Regions from separate parts of the Streptomyces sp. NPDC048644 genome, predicted to be linked through region 3. Evidence: riboswitches for the same ligand, from Rfam matches in the RefSeq annotation. Region 3 holds a riboswitch; each other region holds the start of a gene.
The links. A riboswitch is a leader RNA that binds a small molecule or an ion and turns the genes downstream of it on or off. The one in region 3 is predicted to bind thiamine pyrophosphate.
Positions count from the first base shown of each region.

Region 1: another riboswitch for thiamine pyrophosphate. It lies ahead of thiO (glycine oxidase ThiO); the one in region 3 lies ahead of thiC (phosphomethylpyrimidine synthase ThiC).
Region 2: another riboswitch for thiamine pyrophosphate. It lies ahead of ACGFNI_RS29095 (thiamine ABC transporter substrate binding subunit); the one in region 3 lies ahead of thiC (phosphomethylpyrimidine synthase ThiC).

Region 1 covers NZ_JBICVO010000001.1:330,508-335,888, reverse strand. The annotation lists gene ACGFNI_RS01510 (thiazole synthase) at 1-759, opposite strand, end outside; gene thiS (sulfur carrier protein ThiS) at 767-982, opposite strand; gene thiO (glycine oxidase ThiO) at 979-2,157, opposite strand; TPP riboswitch at 2,224-2,335, opposite strand; gene ACGFNI_RS01495 (NAD(P)/FAD-dependent oxidoreductase) at 2,490-3,764, shown strand; gene ACGFNI_RS01490 (Rv2175c family DNA-binding protein) at 3,902-4,267, shown strand; gene thiE (thiamine phosphate synthase) at 4,399-5,061, shown strand; gene metF (methylenetetrahydrofolate reductase [NAD(P)H]) at 5,170-5,381, shown strand, end outside.
Region 2 covers NZ_JBICVO010000016.1:96,006-101,386, reverse strand. The annotation lists gene ACGFNI_RS29100 (ABC transporter permease) at 1-1,479, opposite strand, end outside; gene ACGFNI_RS29095 (thiamine ABC transporter substrate binding subunit) at 1,455-2,483, opposite strand; TPP riboswitch at 2,637-2,757, opposite strand; gene rlmN (23S rRNA (adenine(2503)-C(2))-methyltransferase RlmN) at 2,791-3,903, opposite strand; gene ACGFNI_RS29085 (phosphatidate cytidylyltransferase) at 4,069-5,226, opposite strand; gene frr (ribosome recycling factor) at 5,226-5,381, opposite strand, start outside.
Region 3 covers NZ_JBICVO010000006.1:415,471-420,851, forward strand. The annotation lists gene ACGFNI_RS16960 (YibE/F family protein) at 71-1,483, opposite strand; TPP riboswitch at 1,554-1,710, shown strand; gene thiC (phosphomethylpyrimidine synthase ThiC) at 1,705-3,489, shown strand; gene ACGFNI_RS16970 (hypothetical protein) at 3,558-4,433, opposite strand; gene ACGFNI_RS16975 (metallophosphoesterase) at 4,647-5,381, opposite strand, start outside.

The sequences.
Region 1 (5,381 bases), on a different contig from region 3:
CCCGTCCGCGGGCGACGACGCCAGCGCGAAGTGCCGGCGCGGGATACGGCCCGCCCGGTACGCGAGCCGCCCGGCGTCGACCGCGTACCGCATGGCCCCGGCCATCAGCTCCGGCTCCTGGGCCCGGGTCACCGCGGACGCCAGCATCACCGCGGCGCAGCCCAGCTCCATGGCGAGGGCCGCGTCGGACGCGGTGCCCGCGCCCGCGTCCAGCACCACGGGCACCCCGGCCCGCTCGGTGATCAGCTGGAAGTTGTGCGGGTTGCGGATGCCGAGCCCGGAGCCGATCGGCGAGCCCAGCGGCATGATCGCGGCGCAGCCGACGTCCTCCAGCTTCCGGGCCAGCACCGGGTCGTCGTTCGTGTAGGGCAGCACCGTGAACCCGTCGTCCACCAGCGTCTCGGCGGCGTCCAGCAGCTCGATCGGGTCGGGCAGCAGGGTGCGCTCGTCGGCGACGACTTCGAGCTTGACCCAGTCCGTGCCGAGCGCCTCACGGGCGAGCCGCGCGGTGAGCACCGCCTCGCCCGCGGTGAAACAGCCCGCGGTGTTCGGCAGCACCCGGATCGCGTGCCGTTCCAGCACGGACAGCACCGAGCCCTGCACGGTCGGATCGAGCCGCCGCATGGCGACCGTCGTCAGCTCCGTCCCGGAGGCGAGCAGCGCCCGCTCCAGGGCGTCCAGACTGGGCGCGCCGCCGGTGCCCATGATCAGGCGGGAGGTGAAGGTGGTGCCTGCGATGGTGAGGAGATCGTCGGCCATGGTCGGTTCAGCCTCCCTGGACTGCGGTGAGGACCTCGACGCGGTCGCCTTCGCCGAGCGGGGTGCGGGCCCACCGGGCGCGCGGCACCACGGTCTCGTTGACGGCGGCGGCCAAGCCGCCCGGCGCCCGGGACAGCGTCGCCACCAGCAGGTCGAGCGTCAGCCCGCCAGGGATCTCGCGGACTTCTCCGTTGACGGTGACGGAAACGGGGGAGGCGTTCATACGGGCTGCTCCTGGGGGACGCGGGCCGCGGGGGCCGCTACGGGGGCGGCGTCGGTGAACCGCAGAGGGGAGAACGGGCGGGCCTCATCGGGCAGTTGCCCGGTGGCCAGCACCTCGGCCATGGCGTCCCCGGTGACGGGGGTCAGCAGGACGCCGTTGCGGAAGTGCCCGGTGGCCAGGAGGAGTCCTGGCAGCGGGGTCGGGCCGAGCAGCGGCGCGTTGTCAGGGGAGGTGGGACGCAGCCCCGCGCAGGTCTCGGCCAGCGGCAGTTCGGTGATGCCCGGCACCAACTCGTGCGCGTCCCGCAGCAGTTCGTACACGCCGCCCGCGGTGACGGTGGTGTCCCAGCCCAGCTCCTCGCTGGTGGCGCCGACGACCAGCTCGCCGTTCTCCCGCGGCACCAGGTAGAGGGGGCCGCCGCGGACGACGGCCCGCACCGTGCGGGAGAGGAAGGCGGGGCTCCCCCGGGGGACGTCCGGCATCCGGAGCCGCAGCACCTGCCCCTTGACCGGGCGCACCGGCGGCAGCACCTCACCCGGCACCCCGGCCAGCCGGCCGCTGTGGCTGCCACCGGCCAGCACGACCCGGTCCGCGGCCGGCCGGCCGCCGTCCGCCAGCTCCGCGCCGACGGCCCGGCCCGCGCTGACCGTCAGCCGCTCGGCCCAGGTGCGGTGGAAGACCACCCCGGCCCGCGCGCAGGCCGTCAGCAGCGCGCCCGCCAGGCGGCGCGGATCGACCTGATGATCGCCGTCCACCCGCAGGCCCCCGCGCACGCCGGGCGCCAGCATCGGCTCCAGACGGCGGCACTCGCGCCCGGACAGCCACTCCGACTCCAGACCCGAACGGCGCTGGAGCGCGTGCAACTCCCGCAGATGGGCCCGGTCGTCGGCGTCCAGCGCCACCACGAGGGTGCCGCAGGCGCGGTAGCCGACGGCCTGTCCGCTCGCCTCCTCCAGCTCCGCGACGAACCCCGGATAGCGCCGGGCGGACGCGAGGTTGAGGCCCAGCAGGGTCTGCTCCCCGTAGTGCAGCTCGGTGACGGCGGCCAGCATGCCGGCCGCGACCCGGGCGGCGCCGCCGCCCGGCTCCGGGTCGACGACGGCCGTGCGCAGCCCCCGAGCGGCGGCCCGCCAGGCGGTGACCAGGCCGATGATGCCGCCGCCGATGACGAGCACATCGGGGTGCCGCCCGGCGTGCGGCGGCGGTCCGTGTGGTGCGGCGGACGGTGCGGAAGATGCATGCATGGGCGTCCAGCCCCTCCCTTCGCCGGCATGACCCGGATCAGGTTCGTACGGTCGGAGGCCGCCAGCCTCCCTCTCAGCCCGGTGCGTCCGGGCTCCCGCGAGTGCGTAGGACCCTCACCCTAATACCAGCCGCCGACGCCCCGTAAGGGAGCGCCCCGGCACGGCGGGCGGCGCTTCCCGGGCCCCACCGGGCGTGACGCTGTGTCAGAGATCTCCTTGCGCGCTGCTGCGGGCGCCGTCGCGCGCCGTCCTAGAGTGATCGGGTGAGCGAGCAGAGCAAGTCCTCCCAGGACCCTGACCACACGCCGCGCGTCGTGATCGTCGGCGCGGGTATCGCGGGTGTGCAGACCGCTGTCGCGCTGCGCGAACAAGGCTGGCGCGGCGCGATCACGCTGTTCGGCGACGAACCGCACCAGCCCTACGACCGCCCGCCGCTGTCCAAGGCGGTCCTGCTCGGCAAGGCCGAAGGCGCCGCGTTCGACGTGGACTTCGCCTCCCTGGGCATCGAGCTGCACCTCGGCCGTCCGGTCACCGCGCTGCGGCCCGAAGAGCATCTCGTCGAGACCGCCGAAGGCCAGGTCCGCTACGACCACGCCGTCCTCGCCACCGGCGCCGAGCCCCTCGCACTGCCCGGCAGCGCGGGGCTGCCCCACGTCCACCTGCTGCGCACCCTCGACGACGCCGAGCGGCTGCGGCCCGTCCTCGCCGCCCGGCACGAGATCGTGGTCGTCGGCGCGGGCTGGATCGGCGCCGAGTTCGCGACCGCGGCGCGCGAGGCGGGCTGCGCGGTCACCGTCGTCGAGGCCGCCGACCGGCCGCTGGCCGGCGCGCTGCCCGCCGAGGTCGCCGCCCACATGGCGGGCTGGTACGCCGGATCCGGCGCCCGGCTGCGCACCGGCGCGCGGGTCGCCGCCGTCGAAGCGGGCACCGTGCTCCTCGCCGACGGCACCGCGCTGCCCGCCGACGCCGTGGTCGTCGGCATCGGCGCCCGCCCCGCGACCGGCTGGCTGGCCGGCTCCGGCGTCGCGCTCTCACCCGATGACGGTTCGGTGCTCGCCGACGACCGGCTGCGGACCTCGGCCCCGGACGTCCACGCGGTCGGCGACTGCGCCTCCTTCCCGTCGGCCCGTTACGGCCGCAGGCTCCTGATCCACCACTGGGACAACGCGCTCCAGGGCCCCCGCACGGTCGCGGGGAACATCACCGGCGGCCCGGCCGAAGGCGTGGTCTACGACCCGGTGCCGTACTTCTGGTCGGAGCAGTTCGGCCGGTTCGTGCAGTACGCGGGCCACCACGACCGGGCCGACGAACTCGTCTGGCGCGGCGATCCGGAGAGCGCCGCCTGGTCGGTGGTCTGGCTGCGGAAGGAGACGGGCCCGGCGGAGGGGCGGCCGGACCGGGGCAGGCTGGTCGCGCTGCTCGCGGTCGGCCGCCCGCGCGACCTGGCGCAGGGCCGCAAGCTCATCGAGCGCGGCGCCGTCCTGGACCGGGGGCGGGCGGCCGACGCGTCCGTGCCCCTGAAGGCGGCGGCTCTCTGAGGCGTGCCCGACGGGGCGCAGTGGAAGCGGACGGGCGCGGTCCGCGTGCCGGGCCCGGCGTCACCCGCCGGTGTGGGTCTCGTCCCGTTGGCGATGCCCGGCTACCGGCTGTCAGTGCGAGGTGGCAGGCTTGTCCTGTGACCGAGATTGACGCAAACATCGATGGACTCGTCCCCGCCTGGCTCACCCTCCCCGACATCGCCGAAGCGTTCGGCGTCGAGGTGACACGTGTCCGGCAGCTGGTCAAGGAGGGCCAGCTGATCGCGGTGCGCCGCGGTGAGAACAGGGCACTGCACGTGCCGGCCGATTTCATCAAGGACGGCAAGGTCGTCAAGGGCCTGGCCGGCACCCTGACCCTCCTGCGGGACGACGGCTTCGCCGACGAGGAGATGCTGGAATGGCTCTTCACCCCGGATGAGACCCTGCCCGGTACGCCGGCGCAGGCGCTGCGCGAGAACCGCGGCACGGAGGTGAAGCGCCGGGCGCAGGCGCTCGCCGTGTGACGCGGCGGGCGGGGCCGACGGCAGGCCCGCCCGCGCCTGAGCAACCGCAGCCGAATCCGTAACCGCAACCGAGGTGGCGTACGAGCCGGAGAGCCCGGCCCGTACGCCACCGCCCCGGGGGGAACCGCCCGATGACCACCGCGACGACCACCGCCCGCGCGGCCCTGTCCGACGCCAGGCTCTACCTCTGCACGGACGCCCGCACCCGCCAGGGCGACCTCCCGCAGTTCCTGGACGCGGTGCTCGCCTCCGGCGTGGACATCGTCCAGCTCCGCGACAAGGGCATGGAGGCGGCCGACGAGCTGCGCCACCTGGAGGTCTTCGCCGACGCCTGCCGCCGGCACGGCAAGCTGCTCGCGGTCAACGACCGGGCCGACGTCGCCCACGCCGCGGGCTCCGACGTGCTGCACCTCGGACAGGGCGACCTGCCCGTCCCCGCCGCCCGCGCGATCCTCGGCACGGACGTCCTGATCGGCCGCTCCACGCATGCCGAGGCCGAGGTGGACGCCGCCGTCGCCGAGCCCGGCGTCGACTACTTCTGCACCGGCCCGTGCTGGCCGACCCCCACCAAGCCGGGCCGCCACGCACCGGGCCTCGACCTGGTCCGTTACGCGGCGGCGCAGGCACCCGGGCGCCCCTGGTTCGCGATCGGCGGGATCGACGCCGGCAATCTGGACGAGGTCCTGACGGCGGGCGCCCGCCGGGTCGTGGTCGTCCGCGCGATCACCGAGGCGGAGGATCCCGGCGCAGCCGCCGCATCCCTCGCCAAGCGCGTCCGCACCTGGGACGCCTGAGCGGACGCGGCAGCGGCTTCCTGTCCAACCTGTGGACAGGAAGGGCTCTAATCAGGCATAACGTCCGCATCGGTTGGTGCGCGACCCCCCGGTGGTTAACCTGCCCGTATGGCCCTAGGTACAGCTTCCACCAGGACTGATCGTGCACGGACCGTCCGCGACCTGCTGGCTTCCGGCAAGCGGTCGTATTCCTTCGAGTTCGCCGCCCCGAAGACGGAGAAGGGCGAGCGGACCCTGTGGAACGCCATTCGCCGCATCGAGGCCGTCGCCCCGACCTTCGTCTCCGTGACGTACGGCGCGGGCGGCACCTCCCGTGAAGG
Region 2 (5,381 bases), on a different contig from region 3:
CGCGAATCCGGCGGCGATGAGCAGGGCGCGGCGCACCATCGGCAGGTCCACCTCGCGCCACACGCGCCACGGCGAGGCGCCCAGCACGGCCGCCGCCTCCCGCAGCCGCCCGTCGACGGCACGCAGGACGGGCAGCATGATCCGCACCACGAACGGCACCCCGACCAGCGCCTGGGCGAGCGGCACCAGCCACCACGAGGAGCGCAGGTCGAGCGGCGGCCGGTCCAGGGTGATCAGGAATCCGAAGCCGACGGTGACCGCGGACACGCCGAGCGGCAGCATCAGCAGCGCGTCGAAGCCGCGGACGAGCCGCCCGCCGCGCCGGGTCAGGGCGGCGGCTGCCAGGCCGCCCACCACCAGGGCGATCGCGGTGGCGGCCACCCCGTAGGCGAGCGAGTTCCACAGCGCTTCCAGGGGGGCGACGGCGAAGGTGCTGTCGGCGGACGCGGCGGAGCCCAGCGTTTCGTAGAAGACCGTGCCGTAGCCGTCGGGCCCGGCGAAGGACCGCTCGACGAGCACGAGGAGCGGCACGACGACGAGGACGGCGATGATCACGAGGGTGCCCCACAGCAGCGCCCACTGTCCGGGGCCGCGGGGCCGCCGCGCGGTCCGCGCGGCGTCGACGAGCCGGAGGGTGCTCTCGCGGCGGCGCACCGTCCAGGCGTGCAGGGCCAGCAGGGCGAGGACCGCCGCGAACTGGATCAGGGTGAGGACGGCGGCGGTCGGCAGGTCGAGGAAGTCGGCGGTCTGCCGGTAGATCTCCACCTCCAGGGTGGAGAAGGTGGGCCCGCCGAGGATCTGCACCACTCCGAAGGAGGTGAAGGTGAACAGGAAGACCATCAGCGCGGCGGCGGCGACGGCGGGGCCGAGCGCGGGCAGCGTCACCCGGCGCCAGGCCGCGAGACGCCCGGCGCCCAGCACCCGCGCCGCCTCCTCCTGCCGCGGGTCGAGCTGTCCCCACAGCCCGCCGACGGTCCGTACGACCACGGCGTAGTTGAAGAAGACGTGGGCGAGCAGAATCGCCCACACCGAGGTGTCGAGACGCACGCCCCACAGGTCGTCGAGCAGCCCGCCGCGGCCGGCCAGGGCCAGGAAGGCGGAGCCGACGACGACGGTCGGCAGCACGAACGGCACCGCGACCACCGCCCGCAGCAACTGCTTGCCGGGGAAGTCGAACCGTGCGAAGACGTACGCGCCGGGCAGCGCGATCAGCAGGGTGAGGCCGGTCGACGCGGCGGCCTGCCAGACGGTGAACCACAGGACGTGCAGGACGTCCCCGTCGCCGAGCACGTCGGCGATCCGGCCGAGCTGCCACCGCCCGCCGTCCTTCAGCCCGCGTCCGACGATCGCGGTGACCGGGTAGGCGAAGAACAGCGCGAAGAAGGCGACCGGCAGCGCCATCAGCGCCGCCCGCACCGCCGTGGCGCGCCGGCTACGGCCGCGCCTGGCCCCGTCTACTTCAGAACGAGCGAGGACCACTGCTTGACCCACTGTTCGCGGTTCTCGGTGATCGTCTCCGGGGCGAGGGTCGCCGGCTTGTCGATCGTCGCGCCGTACTTGGTGAACAGGTCGGGCACCGTGGCGTCCTTGCGCGCCGGGTTGACGAACATCTGGAGCGGCATGTCCTCCTGGAACTTCCGGCTGAGCAGGAAGTCCAGCAGTTCCTTGCCGCCCTTCTCGTTCTTGGCGCCCTTGAGGAGGCCGCCGAACTCGATCTGCCGGAAGCAGGTCCCGGTGGCGACGCCGGTCGGTGCCTGCTTCGGCGCGGGCTTCTTGCCGAGCACCTCGACGGGCGGGCTGGAGGCGTACGAGACGACCAGCGGCTTGTCGCCCTTGCCCCGGCCGGCCGCGGATCCGGAGAAGCGCTCGTTGTACGCCTGCTCCCAGCCGTCGACCACCTCGACGCCGTTGGCCTTGAGCTTCTTCCAGTAGTCCTGCCAGCCCTTCTCACCGTGGGTGGCGATGGTGCCCAGCTGGAAGGCGAGCCCCGGCGACGAGGTTGCGGAGTTCTCCGTGACGAGCAGGCCCTTGTACTGCGGCTTGAGCAGGTCGTCGAAGGTCTTCGGCGGCGCGAGCCGGTGCCGGTCGAAGTAGGCGCGGTCGTAGTTGACGCAGGTGTCGCCGTATTCGAGGGGTGTGACGCGGTGGTCTGCCTTGTCCAGTTGCAGGGCGGCGGGGACGGCGTCGAGGCCCTTGGCCCGGTACGGCGTGAAGAGGCCGGCCTTCAGGCCGCGGGACAGCAGGGTGTTGTCGATGCCGAAGAAGACGTCGCCCTGCGGGTTGTCCTTGGAGAGGATCGCCTGGTTGACGGCCTTGCCCGCGTCGCCGCCCTTGAGCACCCGGACCTTGTAGCCGCTCTGCTTCTCGAACGCGGCGAGCACCGACTTCGAGGCGTTGAAGGAGTCGTGGCTGACGAGTGTGACGGTCTTGGCGTCCGCCGCGCTGCCGCCGTCCGCGCTGCCGCAGGCGGCGAGCGCGGTCATGCCGGCTGCGGCGGCGGCGACCGCCGCCACGGCTCTGCGGGCGGTGGTGGTGCGGTTGGTGCTCACTGATTTCCTCCTGGCTGGCCAGGAAGAGACGCGGCCCCGCGCCGCGCCGCCCGGTGGAGCCGGGCGGCGCAGGGCGGGGCGCAACAGCATGAGTGACGACCGAACTTCCTACCCGGAATGACCCGGGCGAGGTTCAAGGGTCTGCGGGCGCCGTATCCCTACGACGTCTCCGCACTCTCAGCGCTGTGGCGCTCCCCTGTCGGAATGTGCATTTGTTCGATCACACGCTACCAGCGGGCGGTCAGCGTTCCGAGGCCGCGAGCTGTCCGCAGGCGCCGTCGATCTCCTGGCCGCGGGTGTCGCGGACGGTCACCGGCACGCCGTGCGCCTCGATGGCCCGGACGAACGCCCGCTCGTCCTCGGGGCGCGACGCGGTCCACTTCGAGCCGGGTGTCGGGTTCAGCGGAATGAGGTTGACGTGCACGCGCTTGCCCTTGAGCAGCCGTCCCAGCAGGTCACCGCGCCAGGCCTGGTCGTTGATGTCACGGATCAGGGCGTACTCGATGGAGATCCGGCGGCCGGACTTCTCGGCGTACTCCCAGGCCGCGTCCAGGACCTCGCGCACCTTCCAGCGGGTGTTGACCGGGACGAGGGTGTCGCGCAGTTCGTCGTCCGGGGCGTGCAGCGAGACCGCGAGCCGGCACTTGAAGCCCTCGTCGGCGAACCGCAGCATGGCGGGCACCAGTCCGACGGTGGAGACGGTGATGCCGCGCTGCGACAGGCCGAGGCCGTCCGGCTCGGGGTCGGTGAGCCGCCGGATGGCGCCGACCACCCGCTTGTAGTTGGCGAGCGGCTCGCCCATGCCCATGAACACGATGTTCGACAGCCGCGCCGGGCCGCCTGGCACCTCGCCGTCGCGCAGGGCGCGCATTCCGTCGACGATCTGGTGCACGATCTCGGCGGTCGAGAGGTTGCGGTCCAGGCCGGCCTGGCCGGTGGCGCAGAACGGGCAGTTCATCCCGCAGCCGGCCTGTGAGGAGATGCACATCGTGACCCGGTCCGGGTAGCGCATCAGCACCGATTCGACGAGCGTGCCGTCGTGCAGCTTCCACAGGGTCTTGCGGGTGGTGTCGTCGTCGCACGAGATGTGCCGCACCACGTTCATCAGCTCGGGCAGCAGCTCCGCGGCGAGCTTCTCCCGGGCCGCGGCGGGGATGTCGGTCCACTGCGCCGGCTCGTGCGCGTAGCGCGCGAAGTAGTGCTGCGACAGCTGCTTGGCGCGGAACGGCCTCTCGCCGATCGCGGCCACGGCTTCGCGGCGCTCGGCGGGGCTGAGGTCTGCGAGGTGCCGCGGGGGCTTCTTGGCCCCGCGGGGGGCGACGAATGTCAGCACACCGGGCTCGGGCGGTGCCATGGGCGGAACTCCTCAATGCGACGGTGCCGGACGATCTCCACGGTGCGGAGCCAACGGCGGGACGGTGCCGGAACCCGGGGGACTCACGGGAACTGTCCCCGCGGTCGCGAGGACGGAAAAAGGCCCGCTGTCGGACAGCGGGCCTTTCCAGACTACCTGGGCGCTTCAGCCGCTGCCGACGAAGATCACGAAGAGCAGCCAGACGACCGGGGCGGTCGGCAGCAGGGAGTCGAGCCGGTCCATGATGCCGCCGTGGCCGGGCAGCAGGGTGCCCATGTCCTTGATGCCGAGGTCCCGCTTGATCATGGATTCGCCGAGGTCGCCGAGGGTGGCGCTGGTGGCGACGGCCAGGCCGAGCAGCAGCCCCTGCCACCAGGCACCGTCCGTGATCAGGAACTCCATGCACAGCGCGCCGGCGGCCATCGCGAACAGCACGGCACCGACCAGGCCCTCACGGGTCTTGCCGGGGCTGATGCGGGGCGCGAGCTTGTGCGTGCCGAAGCGCCAGCCGACGGCGTACGCCCCGGTGTCGCTGACGACCGTCAGCAGCAGGAAGGTCAGTACCCGCTGCGGCCCGTCGTCGGCGGCGAGCATCAGGGCGACGAACGTCGCGAGGAACGGCACGTAGAACGCCGCGAAGACCCCTGCGGTGACGTCCCGCAGGTAGTTCTCGGGTTTCCCCGTCATGCGCCAGACCAGGACGGCGAGGGTGGTGAGTGCCATCGCCACCCAGGCGCCCTCGGCTCCGCGCACGTAGCCGGCGATCACCATGGCGGTGCCGCCGACGGCGAGCGGTACCAGCGGCGCCCTGATGTCCTTGCGCTCGGTGAGCCGCGAGGTCAGCTCCCACAGGCCCACGACGACGGCGACCGCTATCACGCCGATGAAGACGTGCTTGTAGACGAAGAGGGAGGCGACGATGACCGCGCCGAGGCCGACGCCGACCCCTATCGCGGCGGGCAGATTGCGTCCCGCGCTCTTCTTCTTCGGCTTCTCTGGGTCCTGCGAGCCCGTGGGCCCGGGGGAACCGGGGAAAGGAGTGGCCATGGGCTCCTGCGGCTTTTCGTCGCGGAACAGGGGGCCGCTCAGCCGAGTGGCCCCCCGGTCGTCGTCCCGGATGTCCCGGTGGTCCCGGCTGTCGTCCTGGTATCCGCCGGCGTCGGGCACGACGGGCAGCGGCCGGGTCTGCCCCACCGCTCCCCCGTCGTGCGCGTATCCCGTCACAGCGGGTGGCGCCGCCCCGCTCGGCGCGGAGGCCGGTCCATGGTCGGGCGGTCCCCAGTGACCTGCGCCGGGCGGGGCCCCCCAGGATGACTCGTTCATCAGACCTCGAGGAGCTCGGATTCCTTGTGCTTGAGGAGCTCGTCCACCTGCGCGACGTACTTCGCGGTGGTGTCGTCGAGCTCCTTCTCCGCGCGCCTGACCTCGTCCTCGCCCGACTCCTTGTCCTTGACGAGCTTGTCGAGGTTTTCCTTCGC
Region 3 (5,381 bases):
CCTGCTGCGCCGGTTTCCGCGCCGGTCGGTGGACGTCAGCGGGCCGGTGCGGCCCCCGGCCGCGGCTCCGTCATGCCTTGCGGCGCCGGCCGCGCGTCCCACGCGACCCTCGTGTCGCCCGTGCGCCGCGTCGCGCTGCCGCCCGTCCCACGGCCGTGCCGGTTTCCGTCGCGCCGTCCGTGCCCCAGGTGCCGTCCTCCGCTCCGCTCTCGTCCCCCGGAGCGGCCTGGGGCCTGCGGTCGGCCGAGACGACCAGCGCCGCGAGCAGTGTCGTCAGGGGTACCGACGCGACCAGACCGATGCTGCCGACCAGGGTCCGGACGATCTCCTCGGCGACCACCTCGCTGGTGGCGACCGTGCCCACGCTGCTCTGTGCGATCGAGAACAGCAGCAACAGCGGCAACGCCGCGCCCGCGTAGGCGAGTACGAGGGTGTTCACGACGGAGGCGATGTGGTCCCGCCCGATCCGCATGGCGGCGCCGTACAGCTTGCGCCATCCCGCCGACGGGTCGGCCTCCTTGAGTTCCCACACCGCGGCGGTCTGGGTGACCGTCACGTCGTCGAGCACGCCCAGCGAGCCGATGATGATGCCTGCCAGCAGCAGTCCGCGGATCTCGATGCCGGGGTACAGCCCGTGCACCAGCCCCGTCGTGTCGTCCGTGTTGCCGGTCAGCAGCGCCCAGCCGATGAAGACCGAGCCGAGCAGCCCGATCAGCAGCAGCGAGGCGAGCGTGCCGAGCACCGCGACCGAGGTTCTGGCCGTCAGTCCGTGGCACATGTACAGCGCGATCAGCATGATGGCGCTGCCGCCGATCACCGCCACCAGCAGGGGATTCGATCCCTGAAGGATGGCCGGGAGGATGAACAGCGTCAGGACCCCGAAGCTCGCCGCCAGGGCGACCAGCGCCAGTACCCCGCGCAGCCGCCCGACGATCACGACGGCGCACGCGAAGATCGCGGCCAGTACCCACATGGGCAAGGTGCGGTCCACATCGCTGATCGAGTACTGCAGATCCTTGGGCGCCTTGGGGGAGTACGCGACGACGACCTCCTGCCCCGTCGTGTAGTGCCGCAGCGCGTCCGGTGTCACGACCGCCTGGAAGGTCCGGCCGGCGTTTCCGCCCGACGTGACCTCGACCGTCGCGCGTTCGCAGGGCTTCCCCCGCTCCGCTCCCCCGGTCGGCTGGCCGCCTGGAGTCGTCGGCTGTTGCTGCTGCTCGGCGTGCACGTCGGCGCAGTTGACCTCCTCCACCTTGGTCACCCTGGCCTGTTCGGTCGGCTGGTCGAAGCCGACGCCGGACGGCCGGTGATCGGGCGCGCCGCCCGGCCACAGCACCGCGAGGCCGACCACCACGGCGGCGGCGAACGGGATCAGCACCGCGGCGATGACCTTGCGCAGATGCCGGGAGACGGGCGCGGCGGGGCCGTGCCCGTGCGTGTGCGCATGGCCGTGGGAGTGCGTATGAGGATCGGTGCCGGTCACCGACCGATCATCGCAAGAAGCGCAGGGCCCCCTGTTCACCACGCCACATCGGCCGCTACCGTGGTGGCACCTTTGCAATCGCGGGAGCTCGGAGCACCGGGCTGAGAGGGCGCTGATCCTCGTCCCAGCGGCGTTTCACGTGAAACGCCCGTGGGCGGGAGCCGCTGCGTCGACCGCCGAACCTGTTACCGGGTAATGCCGGCGTAGGGAGTTGGGTCTCCATGACTCTGCAGGATGCACGCACGCCCGAAAACGGCGAGTCCGGCCAGGACGCCTCCGCCAAGGAGATCGGCTGGCACAAGGGCTACCTCACCGGATCCCGCCCTGACCTGCGGGTTCCGGTCCGGCGAGTGCACCTCACCAACGGCAAGGACGTGACGCTCTACGACACGTCAGGGCCGTATACCGACGCTCACATCGAAACGGACGTCCGCCGCGGACTGGCGCCGCTGAGAGAGAACTGGATCATTTCGCGGGGCGACACCGAGGAGTACGCGGGTCGCCCGCTGCGCCCCGAGGACGACGGCCTCAAGCACACCTCGCCGCGTGGCGGTCTGAAGAACCTCGACGCGGTCTTCCCCGGCCGGCCGCGGCAGCCCCGCCGCGGCCGGAACGGCGCCGCGGTCAGCCAACTCGCCTATGCGCAGCGCGGCGAGATCACCGCGGAGATGGAGTACGTCGCCCTCCGCGAGAACGTCACGCCGGAGTTCGTACGTGACGAGATCGCGGCGGGCCGTGCCGTCCTGCCGGCCAACGTCAACCATCCGGAGATCGAGCCGATGATCATCGGCAAGAACTTCCTGGTGAAGGTGAACGCCAACATCGGTAATTCCGCGGTCACTTCCTCCATCGAGGAGGAGGTGGACAAGATGACCTGGGCGACGCAGTGGGGTGCGGACACGGTCATGGACTTGTCCACCGGTCGCAACATCCACACCACGCGGGAGTGGGTGCTGCGCAATTCCCCCGTGCCGATCGGCACCGTTCCGCTCTACCAGGCGCTGGAGAAGGTCGACGGCAAGGCCGAGGAACTGACCTGGGAGATCTACAAGGACACGGTCATCGAGCAGGCCGAGCAGGGCGTGGACTACATGACGGTGCACGCAGGTGTGCTGCTGCGCTACGTCCCGCTCACCGCCCGGCGCAAGACCGGCATCGTTTCGCGGGGCGGTTCGATCATGGCTGCCTGGTGCCTGGCGCATCACCAGGAGTCCTTCCTCTACACGCACTTCGAGGAGCTCTGCGACATCCTCGCGGCCTACGACGTGACGTTCTCGCTCGGGGACGGCCTGCGTCCCGGTTCGATCGCGGACGCCAACGACGAGGCGCAGTTTGCGGAGTTGCGGACGCTGGGTGAGCTGAACACCATCGCCAAGCGGCATGGTGTCCAGACGATGATCGAGGGTCCGGGGCACGTCCCGATGCACAAGATCAAGGAGAACATCGACCTTCAGCAGGAGATCTGCGAGGAGGCGCCGTTCTACACGCTGGGCCCGCTGACCACCGACATCGCGCCCGCGTACGACCACATCACCTCGGGTATCGGCGCCGCGATGATCGCTTGGTGGGGTACGGCGATGCTCTGCTACGTCACGCCCAAGGAGCACCTGGGCCTGCCGGACCGTGACGACGTCAAGACCGGCGTGATCACGTACAAGATCGCGGCCCATGCGGCGGATCTGGCCAAGGGACATCCCGGTGCCCAGGAGTGGGACGACGCGCTGTCCGACGCGCGCTTCGAGTTCCGCTGGGAGGACCAGTTCAATCTGGCCCTGGACCCGGACACCGCGCGTTCCTTCCACGACCAGACCCTGCCGGCCGAGCCGGCGAAGACGGCCCACTTCTGTTCCATGTGCGGGCCGAAGTTCTGCTCGATGAAGATCTCCCAGGACATCCGCCGCGAGCACGGCGGTGACCTGGCGGTCGACGCGGAGGCGGGTATGGCGGAGAAGTCGAAGGAGTTCGCGGCGGCGGGCAACCGCGTCTATCTGCCGATCGCCGACTGATCCGGCCGTTCCGGGACCGGCACCGGGGCGTCCCTTCGCGCGGCGCCTCGGGCCGGGAGCGCGCCCGCCTACTCCGGCCGTTCCTCGGGCCCGTCGTGGTCGGGGCCGGTGAAGTCGGGGCTGGAGTAGCGGGGGCGGGGGCCTGCCGATCCGGTGTCGGGGCTGCTGAACCGGGGGCGGGAGTAGCCGAGGGACGGGATGCGGCTCTTGCGTACGCCGGTCCGGCCCGGGGTGTACGGGGCGGGGGCGTGGTCGGCGGCTGCCGCGAGGGTGTCGTGGAGGAAGGGCAGCAGGCCCTGTTCGATGAGGGCGCGGTGCCATGCCTCGCGCGCGCGGTCGAGGTCGTGGTGTCCGGTGGCCTCGCGCGGCGATGAGCCGTTGCGCAGTGCGGTGATCACCAGGCCGGCCATCGCGACCAGCGCCCCCGCCGCGGTCAGCGCGGCGAAGATCCAGCCGACGGCGATCAGCGGCCGGGCGACGGCCTGTTCGGGGCTGACGGCGCTCAGGACGTAGCCGATGAGGAGGAAGAGGACCGCCGCGATGCCCGCGAGGACCGGGGCGAGGACGGCGATCATGGCGCCGAGTCCCGCGCCGGCGGCTTCCGGCGCGCCGTCCGGGCCGGTGGCCGCGGTGGTGAACGGGTCCGCGACGCCGGGGCTTTGGGCATCTTCGCGGTCGGCCGTCGCGGCATCGGCGGGAGCGCCGTCCGGGTCGCGCAGTCGGTCGCGCAGCCGTACGTAGTGCCGGTACTCGGTCGCGGCGTGGGCGGTGATGGTGGAGGTGGCGTCGAGCGCCAGCGTGCGCAGTTGCTCGGTGGTGAGGTGCTCGCTCGCTGCGGTGGCGAGATCCGGGCGGTGGGCGGCGGTACGCAGCGCTTCATCGAGGAGTCGCGCGAAGTCCTCGCGGTCCTCGTTGAGCAGATGCGGAGCGCTGTTCATGTGCATCCCCCGATGCTCCGTAGGGCCGTACGGGCCGACGATGGCCGGGCAGTTGGCGGAAACGGAGGAGAGCCTGCTACGGATAGCCCGATGGTAGAGCGCCTCCGGCACGGGGTGACAGGGGGTTTCCGGAAATTGGGCCCGGCCCGGAACGGAACCGTCCGGTCACGCCGTGCGCCGACCACCCGCCGACTTGGCCTTCACCTGCCCGGATAACGCTCAGTCAGTCAGGGGAAGTTGAACGACAAGCAATTTTCCGGCCATGGTGACCCCGCCGTCCATGGCGATGGCCAGCCCGTCGGCATAGACGTGCGGCTCCTCGACGACGACGGGCTCGCCGTCGGTGTCCTCCGTGCCCACCTCGCCCAGGAGGTACGGGATCGGGCTGTGGCCGTGCACCACGCGTGTGCCGCCGTAGGCGTCCAGGAGCTGGCGTACGGCCTGCGCGCCGGATTCGTCGCGGAAGGCGAAGCGCTTGGTGAACTTGCGGAACAGGTCCCAGACTTCGTCGGCCTCGCTGCGGGTCAGCACGTCGTGGACGGTGTCGTTGACGGCTTCGATGGAGTCGCCGTATTCGAGGTAGGCGGTGGTGTCGGAGTGCACGAGCAGGTGCCCGTCCTCCTCCATCACGGCGTCCAGGCGGGCCATCCACTGGAGGTGGTGGTCCTCCAGGCGGTCCATGTCGGTCTTCTGGCCGCCGTTGAGCAGCCAGGCGGCCTGGAAGGACGCGGTCCCGGCGCCGGACTGGACGGGGGTGTCACCGAACCGCTTGGCGCCCAGGAGCAGCAGTTCGTGGTTGCCCATCAGCGCCTTGCAGTACCCGCCGGCGGCGGCGGCCTCGGCGGACAGCTGCATGACGAGGTCGATGACGCCGATGCCGTCCGGGCCGCGGTCGGTGAAGTCGCCCAGGAACCACAGCCTGGCGTTGCCCGCCGACCAGCTGCCGTCGGCGTC